One region of the Pseudomonas sp. FBCC-B1565 genome, then DNA from elsewhere that is predicted to be linked to it. Evidence: predicted binding sites of a transcription regulator. Region 1 holds the regulator's gene; each other region holds the start of a gene.
The links. The regulator sigma-54, encoded in region 1, starts transcription at its own class of promoters, with help from an activator protein. The targets are predictions, from matches to a motif close to ANTGGCATNNANNTTGCTNT.
Positions count from the first base shown of each region.

Region 2: the regulator sigma-54 is predicted to act here: its motif matches at 2,313-2,332, upstream of NL123_RS08810 (flagellar hook-length control protein FliK).
Region 3: the regulator sigma-54 is predicted to act here: its motif matches at 2,291-2,310, upstream of flgB (flagellar basal body rod protein FlgB).
Region 4: the regulator sigma-54 is predicted to act here: its motif matches at 1,557-1,576, upstream of NL123_RS07625 (circularly permuted type 2 ATP-grasp protein).

Region 1 is NZ_CP101438.1:5,587,118-5,591,325, reverse strand. Features, by position in the region: gene rapZ (RNase adapter RapZ) at 1-765, opposite strand, end outside; gene ptsN (PTS IIA-like nitrogen regulatory protein PtsN) at 768-1,232, opposite strand; gene hpf (ribosome hibernation-promoting factor, HPF/YfiA family) at 1,243-1,548, opposite strand; gene NL123_RS25900 (RNA polymerase factor sigma-54) at 1,624-3,117, opposite strand; gene lptB (LPS export ABC transporter ATP-binding protein) at 3,302-4,027, opposite strand; gene lptA (lipopolysaccharide transport periplasmic protein LptA) at 4,027-4,208, opposite strand, start outside.
Region 2 is NZ_CP101438.1:1,843,708-1,847,915, reverse strand. Features, by position in the region: gene fliM (flagellar motor switch protein FliM) at 1-204, opposite strand, end outside; gene fliL (flagellar basal body-associated protein FliL) at 214-714, opposite strand; gene NL123_RS08810 (flagellar hook-length control protein FliK) at 923-2,263, opposite strand; gene NL123_RS08805 (Hpt domain-containing protein) at 3,115-3,462, opposite strand; gene NL123_RS08800 (ATP-binding SpoIIE family protein phosphatase) at 3,493-4,208, opposite strand, start outside.
Region 3 is NZ_CP101438.1:1,526,389-1,530,596, reverse strand. Features, by position in the region: gene flgE (flagellar hook protein FlgE) at 1-618, opposite strand, end outside; gene flgD (flagellar hook assembly protein FlgD) at 650-1,375, opposite strand; gene flgC (flagellar basal body rod protein FlgC) at 1,392-1,835, opposite strand; gene flgB (flagellar basal body rod protein FlgB) at 1,839-2,246, opposite strand; gene cheR (protein-glutamate O-methyltransferase CheR) at 2,556-3,383, opposite strand; gene NL123_RS07300 (chemotaxis protein CheV) at 3,426-4,208, opposite strand, start outside.
Region 4 is NZ_CP101438.1:1,587,891-1,592,098, reverse strand. Features, by position in the region: gene NL123_RS07630 (alpha-E domain-containing protein) at 1-110, opposite strand, end outside; gene NL123_RS07625 (circularly permuted type 2 ATP-grasp protein) at 115-1,524, opposite strand; gene NL123_RS07620 (ribonuclease E inhibitor RraB) at 1,926-2,267, opposite strand; gene NL123_RS07615 (hypothetical protein) at 2,480-2,716, opposite strand; gene NL123_RS07610 (START domain-containing protein) at 2,820-3,425, opposite strand; gene NL123_RS07605 (YkgJ family cysteine cluster protein) at 3,467-3,721, opposite strand; gene NL123_RS07600 (translation initiation factor 2) at 3,884-4,208, opposite strand, start outside.

The DNA.
Region 1 (4,208 bases):
GCCGCCAGTGCAGCCGATGGCAATGGTGACATAGGCACGGTTGCTTGCAGCAAAGCGTGGCAGCCATTTGAGCAAGTAGGAGGAGATATCCTGGAACATCTCCTCCACATCCGGTTGCGCTGCCAGGTAATCGGCCACGGGCTGATCCAGCCCGGACTGGTCACGCAGTTCCGGTTTCCAGTACGGGTTAGGCAGGCAGCGCACATCGAACACCAGGTCGGCGTCGACCGGCATGCCGCGTTTGAACCCAAATGACTCCACGAGAAACGCGGTGCCCGGCTCTGGCTGGTTCAGCAGGCGCAGCTTGATAGCATCGCGCAACTGGTAAAGGTTGAGGCTGGTGGTGTTTATCTTGAGGTCGGCGAGGTCAATGATCGGCCCCAGCAGCTTGGTTTCGTCTTCGATGGCTTCGGCCAGAGAGCGATGGGGGCTGCTTAGGGGGTGACGCCGGCGGGTCTCGGAGAAGCGTTTGAGCAGGGTTTCTTCGTCGGCGTCCAGGTACAGCACGTCGCAATGAATGTGCTTGCCCCGCACTTCCTCGAGCAATTGCGGGAATCGCTCAAGATGGCTGGGCAGGTTACGGGCATCAATCGAAACGGCGACCAGCGGTTGGGCCAGTTCGGTATGGATCAAGGCGCGTTCAGCCAACTCCGGCAGCAGGCCGGCGGGCAGGTTGTCGATGCAATAGAAACCGTTGTCCTCAAGAACGTTGAGGGCGGTGCTTTTACCCGAGCCGGAGCGGCCGCTGACGATGATCAAGCGCATGGTTACTGCCCGTTCTGTTCATCCAGGACAACCTGGTACAACGCCTCATTGCTGCTGGCGCTGCGCAGTTTGTCGCGTACTTCCTTGCGGTCGAGCATGCTGGCGATCTGCCGGAGCAGTTCCAGGTGCGCATCGGTGGCGGCTTGCGGGACCAGCAGAACGAACAGCAGATCAACCGGGGCGCCGTCGATGGCGTCGAAATCGATGGGGGCTTCCAGGTGCAGCAGGGCGCTGACAGGTGTTTCGCAGCCTTTGAGGCGGCAGTGAGGAATGGCGATGCCGTTGCCAAAACCGGTGGAACCGAGTTTTTCACGGGCAATCAGCGCATCGAAGACATCTTGCATCTCCAGATCCGGCACTTCGCGTGCGATCAGGTTGGCAATTTGTTCGAGGGCTTTCTTCTTGCTGCCACCCGGCACGTTCACGAGGGAACGGCCGGGGGTCAGGATGGTTTCAAGTCGGATCATGGGGGGAGAGTTAACGACCTGTACCTTGCATCAGGTGCAGATTCTTTTCCTTATGCTTTATGAGTTGGCGGTCCAGCTTGTCGTAGAGCGAGTCGATCGCCGCGTACATGTCTTCATGTTCCGCATTGGCGACGAGCTTGGCATTCGGTACGTGCAGGGTGGCCTCGATTTTCTGCTTGAGCTTATCGACCTCCATGATGACCTGCACGTTGGTGATCTTGTCAAAATGCCCTGCAAGCTTGTTCAACTTGCTTTCGGTGTACTCACGCAGGGGCTTGGTCACTTCCAGTTGGTGTCCACTGATGTTGACTTGCATACAGCTTCTCCTTCGTTGCCAGTGCATAAAGCGGCAGGCAAAGGCGCCTGCCACTGGAACGCTGTGGCCCGCCCGTCACATCAAACGCTTACGCTCGCTGGAAGGCGCGATCCCAAGGGACTCGCGGTACTTGGCGACGGTTCGACGGGCGACCTGAATGCCTTGTGCCTCCAGTAAACCAGCGATCTTACTGTCACTCAATGGCTTTTTCTGATTTTCCGCCGCAACCAGTTTTTTGATGATCGCGCGGATCGCCGTTGACGAGCATTCGCCGCCTTCGGAGGTGCTGACGTGGCTGGAGAAAAAGTATTTCAGTTCATAAATACCCCGTGGGGTATGCATGAATTTCTGCGTGGTCACGCGTGAAATGGTCGACTCATGCATGCCCACCGCTTCGGCGATGTCATGCAGTACCAGCGGCTTCATCGCCTCGTCGCCGTATTCCAGGAAGCCGCGCTGGTGCTCGACGATCTGGGTGGCGACTTTCATCAGGGTTTCGTTGCGGCTTTGCAGGCTCTTGATGAACCAGCGGGCTTCCTGCAACTGGTTGCGCATGAAGGTGTTATCGGCGCTGGTGTCGGCGCGGCGGACGAAACCGGCGTATTGCGGGTTGACCCGCAGGCGTGGCACCGACTCCTGGTTCAGCTCCACCAGCCACCGCTCGTTGTCCTTGCGCACGATCACGTCGGGGACGACGTATTCGGCTTCGCTGGACTCGATTTGCGAGCCGGGGCGCGGGTTAAGGCTCTGTACCAGCTCGATGACCTGGCGCAGGTCGTCTTCCTTGAGCTTCATGCGGCGCATCAACTGGCTGTAGTCGCGGCTGCCCAGCAGGTCGATGTAGTCGGTGACCAGGCGCTGGGCCTCGGCGAGCCATGGGGTCTTGGCCGGCAACTGGCGCAGTTGCAGCAGCAGGCATTCGCTGAGGGTGCGCGCGCCGATACCGGATGGCTCGAACTGCTGGATGCGGTGCAGGACGGCTTCGATCTCGTCCAGTTCGATATCCAGTTCGGGGTCGAAGGCTTCAAGAATTTCTTCAAGCGTCTCGTCTAGATAACCCTGATTGTTGATGCAGTCGATCAGGGTTACGGCGATCAGGCGATCGGTATCCGACATCGGTGCCAGGTTCAGTTGCCACAGCAGATGGCTCTGCAGGCTCTCGCCGGCGGAGGTGCGGGTGGTGAAGTCCCACTCGTCATCGTCATTGCTGGGCAGGCTGCTGGCGCTGGTCTGGTAGACATCTTCCCAGGCGGTGTCGACCGGAAGCTCGTTGGGAATGCGTTCGTTCCATTCGCCTTCCTCAAGGTTGTCCACCGTGGGGGCGGTTTCCTGGTAGGAGGGTTCCTGCACGTCGGAATTGGGTTTTTGCTCGATGTTATCGGCCAGCGGGTCTGCATTATCGAAGTCGTCGCCTTCTTCCTGGCGTTCGAGCATCGGATTGGACTCCAGGGCCTCCTGGATTTCCTGTTGCAGGTCCAGGGTCGACAATTGGAGCAGGCGGATGGCCTGTTGCAGCTGCGGTGTCATCGTCAGCTGCTGGCCCATTCTCAGGACTAGCGATGGTTTCATGGCAGGGGCTTAACACCTTATTCGCCGGCGCAATGCGCCATCCACGACAGGGCGCGTGAGCGCCAAACATAAGCAAATTATATGCCTGATGTCGGGTGCTTTGCCTAGAGCGCGGTAACAATAAAAATCCGGAGGTTTTCATTGACTCCCGCGCACCTTGGCGAACGCCGTGACACCACGGTGTTTACAGGCGGAACTCGTGACCCAGGTACACTTCCTTGACCAGTTCATTGGCCAGGATGGTAGCGGAATCACCTTCGGCAATCAGTTGGCCGTCATTGACGATATAGGCGGTTTCGCAGATATCGAGCGTCTCACGGACGTTGTGGTCGGTGATGAGCACGCCAATGCCCTTGGCCTTGAGGTGATGGATGATCTGCTTGATGTCGCCGACCGAAATCGGGTCGACGCCGGCAAACGGCTCGTCCAGCAGGATGAACTTGGGGGCAGTGGCCAGTGCGCGGGCGATTTCCACGCGACGACGCTCACCACCGGACAGGCTCATGCCGAGGTTGTCGCGGATATGGTTGATATGGAACTCCTGCAACAGGCTTTCCAGCTCCTTGCGACGGCCGTCACGGTCGAGTTCCTTGCGGGTCTCGAGGATCGCCATGATGTTGTCCGACACCGACAGTTTGCGGAAGATCGACGCTTCCTGCGGGAGATAGCCGATACCGGCCCGTGCGCGGCCGTGCATTGGCTGGTGACTCACGTCCAGGTCATCGATCAGGACACGGCCCTGATCCGCCTGGACCAGACCGACGATCATGTAGAAGCAAGTGGTCTTGCCGGCGCCGTTGGGGCCGAGCAAGCCGACGATCTGGCCGCTGTCGATCGACAGGCTGACGTCGCGCACGACCTGACGGCTTTTATAGGCCTTGGCCAGATGCTGGGCTTTCAGGGTTGCCATTACTCGGCCTTCTTCTTCGGCTGGATAACCATGTCGATGCGTGGACGAGGCGCGGTGACCTTGTTGCCATTGGCACGACCGGCATTAGCGATCTGTTTCACGGTGTCATAGGTGATCTTCTCACCTTCCGTGGAGTTGCCATCGGGGCTGAGCACCTTGGCCTGGTCAATCAGTACGATGC
Region 2 (4,208 bases), 3.0 Mb from region 1:
GCTGATGCGGGTGTAACGGGCGAAACGTTCGTTGATCATCTCCAGGGTCGGCATGCGTCCGCGGACGATACGATCCTGGCTGGTGAGGTCATAACTTTTGACGCTGCCGGGCTCGGCAGCCATTTCGGTCTGTACCAGACCATCGTCGACGCCATGCAACAGCGCATCGATTTCATCCTGGGACAGCAGGTCTTGCACGGCCATGTCGTGATCCTACTGCAATACGAAGTTAGTGAAGAGCGCCTGCTCGACCACGACTTTGCCGAGCTCCTTCTGGGCCACTTCCTGCACGCTGGCCGTAACCTTCTGGCGCAGCATTTCCTGGCCCACCGGGGTGGCGAGTGTGTCGAAGCTCTGGCTGGAGAACAGCATGACGAGGTTGTTGCGGATCACGGGCATGTGCACCTTGAGGGCGTCCAGGTCCGCAGCGTTACGCGCCAGCAAGGTGATGCTCACCTGCAAGTAGCGTTGACGACCGTTCTGATTGAAGTTGGCGACAAAGGCCGGAAGCATCGGTTCGAAGATTGCCGGTTGCTTGACGTTAGTGGCGGTTTCAGCGGCGGGTGCCGGCTTGCTGGCACTGCTGTGCATGATGTACCAAGTGCCGCCGACCGAGGCGCCGATGGCCAGGAGCAGGCCCAGGACTATCAACAGGATAAGCTTGAGCTTGCCTTTGCCTGCGGGTGCTTTTGCTGCGTCGTCGCTCTTCGCCATGCCAATAATCCGTCACTATTCGGGGATTCATAGATCTACGGAAAGGCAAGAGCAAGTGTTATGCCAGAGTTGTCTGGTCATTTGGGAAGAGAGGACACCAAAAATCAAATGTGGGAGGGGGCTTGCCCCCGATAGCGGTGTATCAGTCACCCATGTTTCAGCTGACACAGCCTCATGGGGGCAAGCCCCCTCCCACATTTCGTCCGGATCAGGCGTAGTAGTCGACCGCACTGGAGCCGATTACGGTTGAGGTGACCGGCGTCACGGCTTCAGCCACATCAAGGTGGTTGCCGCTGTCGCCATTGTCACCACCGCGCCCGCCGCTACCGCTCACACCACGGGTCTGGGCCTGCTGCTGTTGTTGCTCCTGCCCACGGGACTGGTCCGACACGTTCACGTCCACCTGGCCCATGCCCTGCTGGGCAAACATCTCCCGCAAGCGCCCGGACTGGCTTTCCAACGCTTCACGCACTACCGGGTGGGCACTCATGAAGTTGACCTGGGCCTGTTGGTCGGCGGTCATGTTGACCTTGATATCCAGGCGGCCGAGCTCAGCGGGTTGCAACTGGATCTCCGCCGACTTGAGGTTGGCGCTGGACAGGTACATCACCCGGTTGACGATTTCGTCGGTCCAGCCGCTCTGGTGCATGGCCAATGGTGCATTGGTCACCGGTGGCAAGGCGTTGGCGGTTTTCGGCGTGGCCGCCTGGGTCAATGCGGCCAGGCGGTTGGCGAAGTCATCGACACGGGTGTCGCTGCTGGCGTTCTTCAGGTCCTTGAGACCGTCTTCGATCAACCCGCTGAAAGCCTTGTCGCCGCCCTGGTCGGTGCTGTCCTTGGTGGCTTGCTGATCGACCATATTGGCCAGGCCGGCGGCGAAATTCTGTGCGGCGGTGGGTTGATCCTGAGTCGGTGCCGGAGCGCTTTTTGCCTGCGCCTGGCTGCTGGCCGATACATGACCGCCCTGCTCCATCGCCAGGCGTACGGCTGGCATGGCATCCAGGGGATCAGCCTCCGGATCGAACGCGGGCTTGGCCTCCTCGGTCGCGGCGACCGGCGCCGCGACCACTGGCTGGGTTTTGTCATCCTTGGCGGTGGTAACGGGCGCGGGTGTTTCAACCGGCACCGGCACGGCTACCGGGGTGACGGTGGCAATCAATGCCGGGTCGACCACCGGGTCGGCCGGAGGCTGCTGCACCAGGGTCGGGTCGGCTGGCGCGTCATCATCCTTGCTGGCGCTGTCGTCGGTTTTGGCCGGCGGCGTGGCAGGCAAGGTATTGCCGCTATCGGCAACGGCTGGCGTGCTGGCGGCAGGCTTGTCATTGCCCGCTGCAGGCTTGGCGCTGGCATCGGACGACTTGCCTGCGGTGGGTTTGGCCGAGCTGTCGTCGGTCTTGACCGAAGGTTTGGACGCCTGGTTGGCAAACACTTGAGCGAAGCCAGGGCCCTTGTCCCGTGGGTCCGCAGCCGCTGCCGGTGGGTTGGCAGAGGGCGCTTGAGGCTTGGCCGCGGGGGCAGCCTGAAGGAGCGAATTGGGGGCGACTGGCATAGGTAAAGGTCTCCACTGCATGGGGGTCGAGGATGCAGTATCTGGAGGTAGAGCAAGAGTTGGGCCAGGTTTTGGGTTTTGTGTGTATATCCATTATTTGGGCAACGGCGGCTTATGGTTCCGCCCTTACGGCGGCTCACTTTTGAAAAGCGCAAAAGTAAGCAAAACGCTCTTGCCCCAACACTCGGCACCTCGCCCAGGCTCGGTGTGCCCGTAATCCGACAGTGATTTGGGGGGCCGCCGCCACGCGCCATCCATGGCGCGGGGCGGCTAAACCGGCATCCCTGCCGGTTTACCCCCCAAATCCCTGCCGAATTCCGGCCAGCGTGTTTGACGGGGCGCCTAAGATCAAAATCAAAAGCAGATCAAAAGCCAGAGCCAGAGCCAGAGCCAGAGCAAACCACCCTTCAACTGATACATGAAGATCAAACTGTGGGAGGGGGCTTGCCCCCGATGGCGGTGTGTCAGCCAACTCATCAGTGACTGACCCACTGCCATCGGGGGCAAGCCCCCTCCCACACTTTGACCGAGTACGGGCCATTCAATCCGGTCGGCTCTAAGGCCGCCGCGCTCTTGCTCTTGATCTGGGGCGCCCCGTCAAACACGCTGGCCGAACGCAGGCTTGAATCCGTGGGTAACCCGGCAGGACGCCGGGTTAGCCGCCCCGCGCCATGGATGGCGCGTGGCGGCGGCCCACGGATTCAAGCCGGAGTGAGGGCACACCGAGCCTAGGCGAGGTGCCGAGTGTTGGGGCGAAGGCCTTTTGGTTACTTTTGGGCCTTTCCAAAAGTGACCCGCCGTAAGGGCGGAACCATAAGCCGCCGTTACATAAAAAACGGATATGTACTCAATCAAACCTGAAACCGCTGCCGCTCCGACTCATACAACGGCTTCACCAACGCAAACTCCCGATCAATCTGATCGACCAGCTCCCCCAGATCCCCAACCGCAGACTCAACCGACTCAACCTCCAACCGCTGACACAACTGCGCCAACCGCACTGCCCCAAGGTTCCCACTGCTGCCCTTGAAACTATGCGCAATCCGCCCCAACGCCTTGGCGTCATCCCTGGCCTTGCGCAGTGCTTCGACGCGTTTTTGGGAATCATCGAGAAAGGTATCAAGCAGCTTGGGATACTCGCCTTCCATGACTTCCTGCAAACCCGACAACACCTCCGGGTCCAGATGTAGATCAACCACTTGCTCGCTCCTTGATCAAGAATCGGCGGATTATGCCAGAGCCTCCCAGGAAAACTCCACGCAGACACTGCGCCCGCCGTCCGACCAGCGTACATCGCTGCTCAATTGACGCACCAGGCTCAAGCCCCGGCCTGACAGACGGTCGATATCGAGCGGCCGCGCCAGCATCTGTTCCACGTCGAACCCAGGACCGCTGTCCTCGATGCGCAGGGTCATCCTTCCGCCCACCTCGGTCGGCACCACCTGCACATGCACCCGTATATAGCCGCTGTTGAGTTGTGCCAGGCGGTCATTACGCAGGCGGTAATACTCGGCAAACCCTTGGGCGTCACGCTTGAGCCGAGAATCCAGACCCAGCACGCCATGCTCCAGCGCATTGGAATACAGCTCCGCCATCACGCTGTACAGCGCCCCGCTCTGCTCGCGCAGACCGTGAATCTCCAGCAGCAGTTGCAGCAAGTACGGCAATGGGTTGTAACGCTTCAACGTCTCAGCACGAAATTCGAAACTGACTGACCAATCCAGCGGACAAGACTGGCCACTGTCGGCATACAACGGCCCGCTGGCACGCAGCTGCTGGCCGGCGTGCAGGGTGATTTCCACCATGCTCACGTCATCCCGCGCTTCGCCCCGGAACGCCGCCAGGGCCTGCTCGATATCTTCAAACAGCCGATCCGGCTCACGGTTGGCAGCGAACACCTGCTGCAAGCGTTCAGCGCCGAACAACTGGTCATTGGCGTCAGCGG
Region 3 (4,208 bases), 2.6 Mb from region 1:
CTGCACCATCGGGTGCGCGTTGCCCTGGGAGTCGTACAAGGTGGTGCTGTACTGGGTGGTAAAGGTGCTGGTGTCGTTCGGGTTGAACGGCTTGGCCACCTGGTCGATCACCGGCTCCGAGGAGTTCAGGTTACTGGTGGAATCCACTTTGGTGGAGGCCTTGGGCGGCAGGTTCGACAGGTTCAGTTGCAGGTCGGTCAGGCCGCCCTTGATGATCTTGCCATCGGCATCTGCCGCGTAGCCTTGCAGGCGCGAAGTGCCGGTGTTGTTGGTGATGTAGCCGTCTTTGTCGGCACGGAAGGCACCGCTGCGGGTGTACTCCAGCGAACCGTCACTGCCCTTCTGCACGAAGAAGCCGCCACCCTGGATCGCCATGTCCAGGATCCCGCCGCTGCCGTTGACGTCACCTTGGGTGAACTGCTGCGACACGGCCGCCAGGTTCACACCGTTGCCGATGCTGTTCTGGCCGGTGCCCAGCTTGGACGCGGCGTAGATGTCGGCGAATTCCGCACGGGACGACTTGAAGCCAGTGGTCGCGACGTTGGCGATGTTGTTGCCGGTCACGTCCAGTTGTTTGTTGGCCGCATAGAGGCCGCTAAGGCCGATGTTAAAAGACATGTTTCTCTCCCTCTGCCGTATTTAGCCGGCTCTATGTACCGATAGTCTGAATTTGCGACAGCTTGACGCTGCCCATGCCGCCCGCCAGGTTCAGCAGCATTTCGCCGCCGGTCTTGCTCAGGGTCACGCTCGTTACCGTCGCGGGCAGCGAAGTGGCCAGGGCAACGGAGTCGCCCTTGTCGTTCTTGGTGGTGGCGTTGAAGGTGTAGGTACCCGCCGGGGCAACCTCGCCCTTGTCGTTCTTGCCATCCCAGATGAAGTTCTGGGTGCCGGCGCTCTGGGCCCCCATGTCGATGGTGCGCACCACGTTGCCGTCTTTGTCGGTGATCTTGACGGAGACGTTGCCCACCGCCGAGGTCACCGCCACCGAACCGGTCATGCTCTTGCTCGTATCAACCATGGCCTTGTCGGTCTGGATGATGATCGAGCGCCCGACCAGCGACGAGGCCTGCAACGCCTGAGACGAACTGAAGTTGGTGGAGATCGCATTCACCGAGTCGTTCAGGGTGTTGATGCCTTCCAGGCTGCTGAACTGCGCCAGTTGCGCCACGAACGCGCCGTTGTCTTGCGGCGACAGCGGGTTCTGGTTTTTCAGCTGGGTCACCAGCAGTTGCAGGAACGCATCCTTGCCCAACGCCTGCTTGCCCGTCGCCTTATTGGCGGCGTCGCTGACGCTGCTGTTGTCCTGGGCGTTCTTGACCTTGGAGTTGAACAGGTCCTGGACCGGCGTGTTGTTTGACGTATCAACGATGGCCATTGTTTGGCGCCCCTTATCACTGACCCAGGGTCAGGACCTTCTGCATCATGGTTTTGGCGGTGTTCATCATTTCCGCGTTGGTCTGGAACGAGCGGCTGGCGGAAATCATGTCAGCCATTTCCTCGACCACATTGACGTTGGGGTAGTAGACATAACCCTTTTCGTTCGCAGCGGGATGGTTGGGTTCGTAGCGCGCTTCAAGGTTGCTCTGGTCTTCGACCACACCGAGTACCTGCACGCCGGAGCCGGCGGCCCCCTGGTCCTGGAACAGCGAATCGCTGCCGCCGTTCTGGCCTGCCTGGAACATGGTGGCGAACACCGGGTGACGGGCACGGTAGGTCTGGTCAATGCTCGAAGACACGGTCTCGGCGTTGGCGATGTTACTGGCGACGGTGTTCAAGCGCGTGGTCTGCGCGCTCATGCCACTGCCGGCAATATTGAAAACACTGGACAGGGACATGGCTTACTCTCCACGCAGGGCTGACATCAGCCCTTTGAATTTGCTGTTGAGCAGGGTAAAGCTGGCCTGGAAGTTCACCGAGTTCTCGGCGTAGGCCGATTGCTCCAGTTGGGCGTCGACGGTGTTCTGGTCGATCGACGGTTGCATCGGCGTGCGATACAGCAACGACTCGTCACCATTGCTCAGGCCTTGCGCTTCGATATGACGGCTGTTGGTCATGTTCAAGGCGAAGGTGCCGTTCTTGGTCTTGTCCTGCTGTGCGGCGAGCACGGCGGAGAAGTCCAGGTCCCGAGCCTTGTAGTTCGGGGTGTCGGCGTTGGCAATGTTGTTGGCCAGGACTTCGGCACGCTGGGCGCGGAAGCCCAGGGCTTGTTCGTGGATACCGAGCGCTTTATCGAAGCTGATGCTCATGGCGGAAACCTTCAAGGGCTGACCTGCTTTTCGTTAACAGGGTTATAGCAAGGTGCATGCCAATCTGGCGCAAGCCCGTATATCAAGGGTTTTGGTAAGGGGTTGCCGGCGGCAATGCCGGAAAAGCGGCAAGCGGTTTCCGCGTCGCGCCAGTAAAGCGGCAATGAGGGTTGCCGCTTTATTGCGGTTTGCCGCAAACCAAATGTGGGAGGGGGCTTGCTCCCGATGGCAGTGGTTCAGTTGATACATCGATCACTGACACACCGCCATCGGGAGCAAGCCCCCTCCCACATTTTTTACCGCACAGCCTTATTTAGCCTGGTAGATGATCCCCGGGCTGCACTGCACCATCTGGAAATGGTCCGGCAGACCGTTCAGCGCCTCAGAAGCGCCAAGGAACAGATAACCACCGCGCTTGAGCGTGCCGTGGATGCGCAACAGGATGTCTTTCTTCACTTCGGCCGAGAAGTAGATCAGCACGTTGCGGCAGAACACCATGTCGAACTTGCCCAGGCTGGCGTAGCTGTCGAGCAGGTTGAAGGAGCGGAATTCCACGCGGTTCTTGATCGGCGCCTTGACCGCCCAGCGTCCTGCCCCTTTCGGGTCGAAGTAACGCTGCAGGCGCTCCTGGGACAGACCACGCCCCAGGGCCAGGCTGTCGTACTCACCGGTCTTGCAGTTGGTGAGCATGGTGCCGGACAGATCGGTGGCCACAATTTGCGCCCCCGCCTTCAACTGGCCCATGTTGGTCCGCTCGAACTCATCGATGGACATCGAAATCGAGTACGGTTCCTGCCCCGAGGAGCAGGCCGCCGACCAGATGCGCAGGCGCTGGCCCGGGCTGGCCTTGATGGCCTCCGGCAGCACTTTGCTCTTGAGCACTTCAAACGGGTAGGTGTCGCGAAACCACAGGGTTTCGTTGGTGGTCATGGCATCGACCACCATTTCCTTGAGCCCGCTGCGCGGCTGGCCCTGGATGCGCTGCACCAACTCACCCAACGACTTGATGCCCTGCTGCTCCATCAGTTTGTTGAGACGGCTGGATACCAGGTACTGCTTGTTTTCACCGAGCAATATGCCACAGGCTTTTTCCAGGAAGACCCGGAACTGTTCAAAATCCAAATTACCTGTAGACACTGATACCGCCTCTAAAATCGTATGACCGCCAAGGGAAACACCTTAGCTGTGATCTGCCGCCTTGATCCGGTCGACAACCCGGGATGCCAGGTCATCAGGACGGAATTTGGCCAAAAAGTCATCGGCACCGACCTTCTTGACCATCGCCTGGTTGAATACACCCGACAACGAAGTATGCAGGATGATATGCAATTTTTGCATGCGTGGATCGTTGCGGATCTCGGCCGTGAGGGTATAGCCGTCCATTTCCGGCATCTCGATGTCGGAAATCATCATCAAGAATTCTTCTTCCGGCTTCTTGCCGTCATCCACCAGCTTGCGCAGGTAGTCCAGCGCCTGGCGCCCATCATTGAGGGCGACCACTTCAACGCCGACGGTTTGCAGGCAACGGGTCACCTGCTTGCGCGCCACGGACGAGTCGTCCACCGTGAGCACGCGCAGTGAGACTGCCTTGTGCGCGGTTTCGGCGTCCACCACACCCACCGAGATCGACTCGGAGGTAGGCGCCACTTCGGCGAGGATTTTCTCGACGTCGATGATTTCCACCAACTGGTTGTCGACCCGCGTCACCGCCGTGAGGTAATGATCGCGCCCCGTGCCCTTGGGCGGCGGATGGATCTCTTCCCAGTTCATGTTGACGATGCGCTCCACCGAACGCACCAGGAAACCCTGGGTCTTGGTGTTGTACTCGGTAATGATCACGAACGGGCTTTCGCGGTCCTGCAAACCGGCGGAACCGGTGGCCAGGGCCAGATCAAGAATCGGGATCGTCGCGCCACGGATGTTGGCAACGCCACACACTACCGGGCTGGACTTGGGCATGAT
Region 4 (4,208 bases), 2.7 Mb from region 1:
TGGGGCATCAGTGACAGCGAATAGCTGACGTCGAGCATGCGTGCGAGGTTTTCCGCACGCTCCAGGTAGCGCGACATCCAGTACAGATCCGAGGCAGTTCTACTCAACATGGCATCAGTCCTCGACCACCCAAGTGTCTTTGGTGCCGCCGCCCTGGGACGAGTTCACCACCAGCGAACCTTCGCGCAAGGCCACGCGGGTCAGGCCGCCGGGCACTACACGGGTCTCCTTGCCGGACAACACAAACGGGCGCAGGTCGATATGGCGCGGCGCAATGCCGTTTTCGACAAAGGTCGGGCAGGTGGATAAACACAGGGTCGGCTGGGCGATATAGGCGTGGGGCTTGGCCTTGATCCGCGCTCGGAAGGCTTCGATTTCCGCTGCCGTGGACGCCGGGCCTACCAACATGCCGTAGCCGCCGGAGCCCTGGGTTTCCTTCACCACCAGGTCGGGCAGGTTGGCGAGTACGTGGGATAGCTCGTCCGGTTTACGACACTGGAAGGTCGGAACATTCTTCAGGATCGGTTCTTCATCCAGGTAAAAACGGATCATCTCGGTGACGAAGGGGTACACCGACTTGTCATCCGCCACGCCGGTGCCGATGGCATTGGCCAGCACCACATTGCCGCAGCGATAAGCCGCGAGCAGGCCGGGCACGCCGAGCATGGAGTCCGGGTTGAAGGCCAGGGGATCGAGAAACGCATCGTCGAGACGACGGTAGATCACGTCCACGGCCTTGGGCCCATCGGTGGTGCGCATGAAAACGCGGTCATCGCGTACGAACAGGTCGGCGCCTTCCACCAGTTCCACGCCCATCTCGCGGGCGAGAAAGGCATGCTCGAAGAACGCGCTGTTAAAGCGGCCCGGCGTCAATACCACCACGCTGGGGTTATCCAGGGGGCTTGAGCTTTTCAGCGTGTCGAGCAGCAGGTTGGGATAGTGATCGATGGGCGCGATGCGCTGGGCAGCGAACAGTTCGGGGAACAGGCGCATCATCATCTTGCGGTCTTCGAGCATATAGCTGACGCCGCTGGGCGTACGCAGGTTGTCTTCGAGCACGTAGTACGTGCCGTCGCCATCGCGTACGAGGTCGACGCCGGAGATGTGGGAATACAGGTCACGGTGCAGGTCCAGGCCCTGCATCGCCAGTTGGTATTGCTCGTTGGCCAGCACCTGTTCGGCCGGAATGATCCCTGCCTTGATGATGCGCTGCTCGTGATACAGGTCGGCGAGAAACATGTTCAGCGCCTTGACCCGCTGGATACAGCCACGCTCGACAACCCGCCATTCGCTGGCGGGAATACTGCGCGGGATGGTATCGAAGGGAATCAGGCGCTCGGTGCCCTGCTCATCCCCGTAGAGGGTGAAGGTGATCCCGGCGCGGTGAAACAGCAAATCGGCTTCGCGCCGGCGTTGAGCCAGCAATTCAGGCGGGGTTTCGGCCAGCCAGCGGGCGAACTCGCGGTAATGCGGTCGGACCAGGCCTGCCCCATCGTACATTTCATCGTAATAAGTGCGGATCATGCCGAACTCCTTGTCACCCGGGCGCAAGAACCATCGCAAGGCCCGTGCCAGCGGCATAAACACTTAAAAATCAGTGAGTTGAATTAACCACGCAATCTGCTCGCACCGTCCTGGTGCGCAGAATGCCCAGTGCACTGCCCCACGCTTCATCGCAATGCGGGCTTTGACTATCAACAGCATAGTCAGAGTTGATTTCACTGCCCGGCGCAGGCTACGGATAATCGGCCCCATCTGCTGAACTGCCTTCAGCGCTCCGCTCTTCCCTTTAGGCCACCCGTATGGGTGGCCTTTTTTTTGGTGCGTAAAAATAGCGCGCAAGTTCCGAGTTATTTTCCCACCGCACAAACAAAATCGGCCGACCCAAAGGCCAGCCGATACGCTGTGTTGCTCATAAACTGCCGCTACATGGGTAACCCACGCACCTCCTGCTTCACGCCCCATCCTTCGATGATCCCGCCCAGCGGCTCGACCACCGCCCCGAAGTCTTGCTCGAAATCTCCTATGCCGTCGTAGGTCGCAAACATGACTTTGCTCAGTTCCAGGTACCAGGCGCCATCGTCGCGCGCACTCACCTGGGCATTCAGGGATTCCCCGCGAAACTCACCGGCAGCCCTGCGCGCCCGTTCCTCATCCGGGAAAATGGCGTAGAACTCGATGGGGTGAAAACGCGAGAAGTCGAAGCCGCCTTCTTTCATGCGGCGCAGAACATTGGTGCTGATGTCTTCTTGATAGGCTGTGCTCATGAAAAGTGCTCCTCAAATTGATGGATAGACTTTCCGTGCTTCCCGAAGCCCACGCCGCAATGGCGTGGGGACTACGGCAACAACATCACCGCTGGAAAACAAGCATGTAGCTGACAAGACCAGAACTAGCGATTCATTCGCTGATCTCGTTTGCAGAGTAGCGCGAAGCTATCACCTCCACCAGAGGCGCTTGGATGGACTACAGGAAATGTTCAGGCGGCGGGAGAGATGTCGAGGATCTGGATACTGTTCTGGTCTTTGAGGATCTTGACCGTCGGCTCGGGCTTGCGGCCCTCCAGGTCATTGAGGTCCAGTTCGGCGGCGACGGGCACCAGCTTGTTGCGAATCATGTGCGCAGCGTCTTCGAGGCTGGGCTTGTGTTCGCAGGTGAACTGCTCCACGGTCTGCACGCCGTGATCATCAACGAAGGTAATTTGCCACGTTTGCATCGGTGCCTCCTCGATAAAACCCATGTGTGGGCTTACACATATCTGGACCTTGAGCGCTGGACAAACGTTCCACTCAAGGCCGGAGGCACCGGATCAGCTGCAGTTATTTTTCCGCGTGTTGCTTCAAGGCTTTCAAGGTGTTGAACGGAGCGTCCACCACGAACTTGTTGGCCAGCCACGAGGGCACGCTGCCGCCTGGCTCGGTATGCACCTGGTAGGTGACTTCGGTCAGGTTGTCGCCTTTGGGGACCAGTTTCCAGAAGCCTTCAACCTGGGCTACGCGTACGAAGCCTTTTTCTTCCGGCTGATAAGTAGGAACCTCCAGCAAGGTCCGAGTGACACTGCCATCGGCACCCTTGGCAGTGGTGATTTTCAGGATCGAATCACGATTACTGACGGGGAACGGCGCATTGAACTGGGTGTAGGTATAGCTGACGTCACCCTCATGTTTCAGCAGCTTCTGCAATTTGCACTCATGAATCCACTTGCACGCACCGACTACGTCTTCCTGCAACGCGACGATCTTCGCCACCGGTGCCTTGATCGTGGTCACCCCGCGATACGCCTTGTACTTGGAGCCGGCAATTTCGCTCAGGGACACCTTGATACCGTCTTCGTCCTTGGCGACTTGCCAATCCTCAGCCTGGGCAGTGGCAGCAAACAACACCGTAAAACCGCACAACACAGCCATTCGTTTCAGCGAACCCATTGTTGTATTCCTTATTGTTGAAGTTCCGATAGTAAAGCCCATCAAGCCGCCGTCATCTGCTCCCACCAGCCGATCAAGCGGATCGCATCGGCCTGGTCGGTGCCGCAGACCTCGAGATCCGCCTTGAAATCACTGCACACCGCCGGTCGCTCCGGCTGGCCGAACAGCAGGCATAGCTGTTCGACCGATAGGTGCAGGCAGCGTTCGCCCGCCGGTTTGCCCTGTGGCATGCCCGGTAATGGCGAACTGATGGAGGGGGCGATGCAGCAAGCGCCACAGCCTTCACGGCAATTCATGACCAGCAGGTCCTCGACGACTCAATGTGGATGGCCGGGCTAGAGTACGCCCTAAAACAGCCGTTTTAAAATGGGTTAACAGGGGTTTTTCGCAGAAAACAAAAGTGACTGACCAGTCTGCGACAGATGGTCGAGGGCACGCGTCACGTTTGCGGGAAAAGTTTACTGCTTGAACTCGAACTCCACCGCGGCGCCTTCGACTTCGCGCCGTTCTTCGTTGCGCAATTGCAGCTTCATTTCATTGCTGAGCAGGCGGCCGTTGATCTGGAAGGCGCTGTTGTCGGTGGGTTTCTCACCGAACATCGGCGGCAGCAAGGGCACACTTTTGGGTTTGGGCATGGTACCGATAGGCTGCAAGTGCCTGACCATGTCCGACGGCAGGGACAGGTCCAACTGTGCCGGTGGCAATTGTGTCTGCGTCACTTCGCGGGATGCCTTGGACTTGCTGGCTGCACGTTTTTTGGCGGCAGCGGTGGGTTTCTTCACC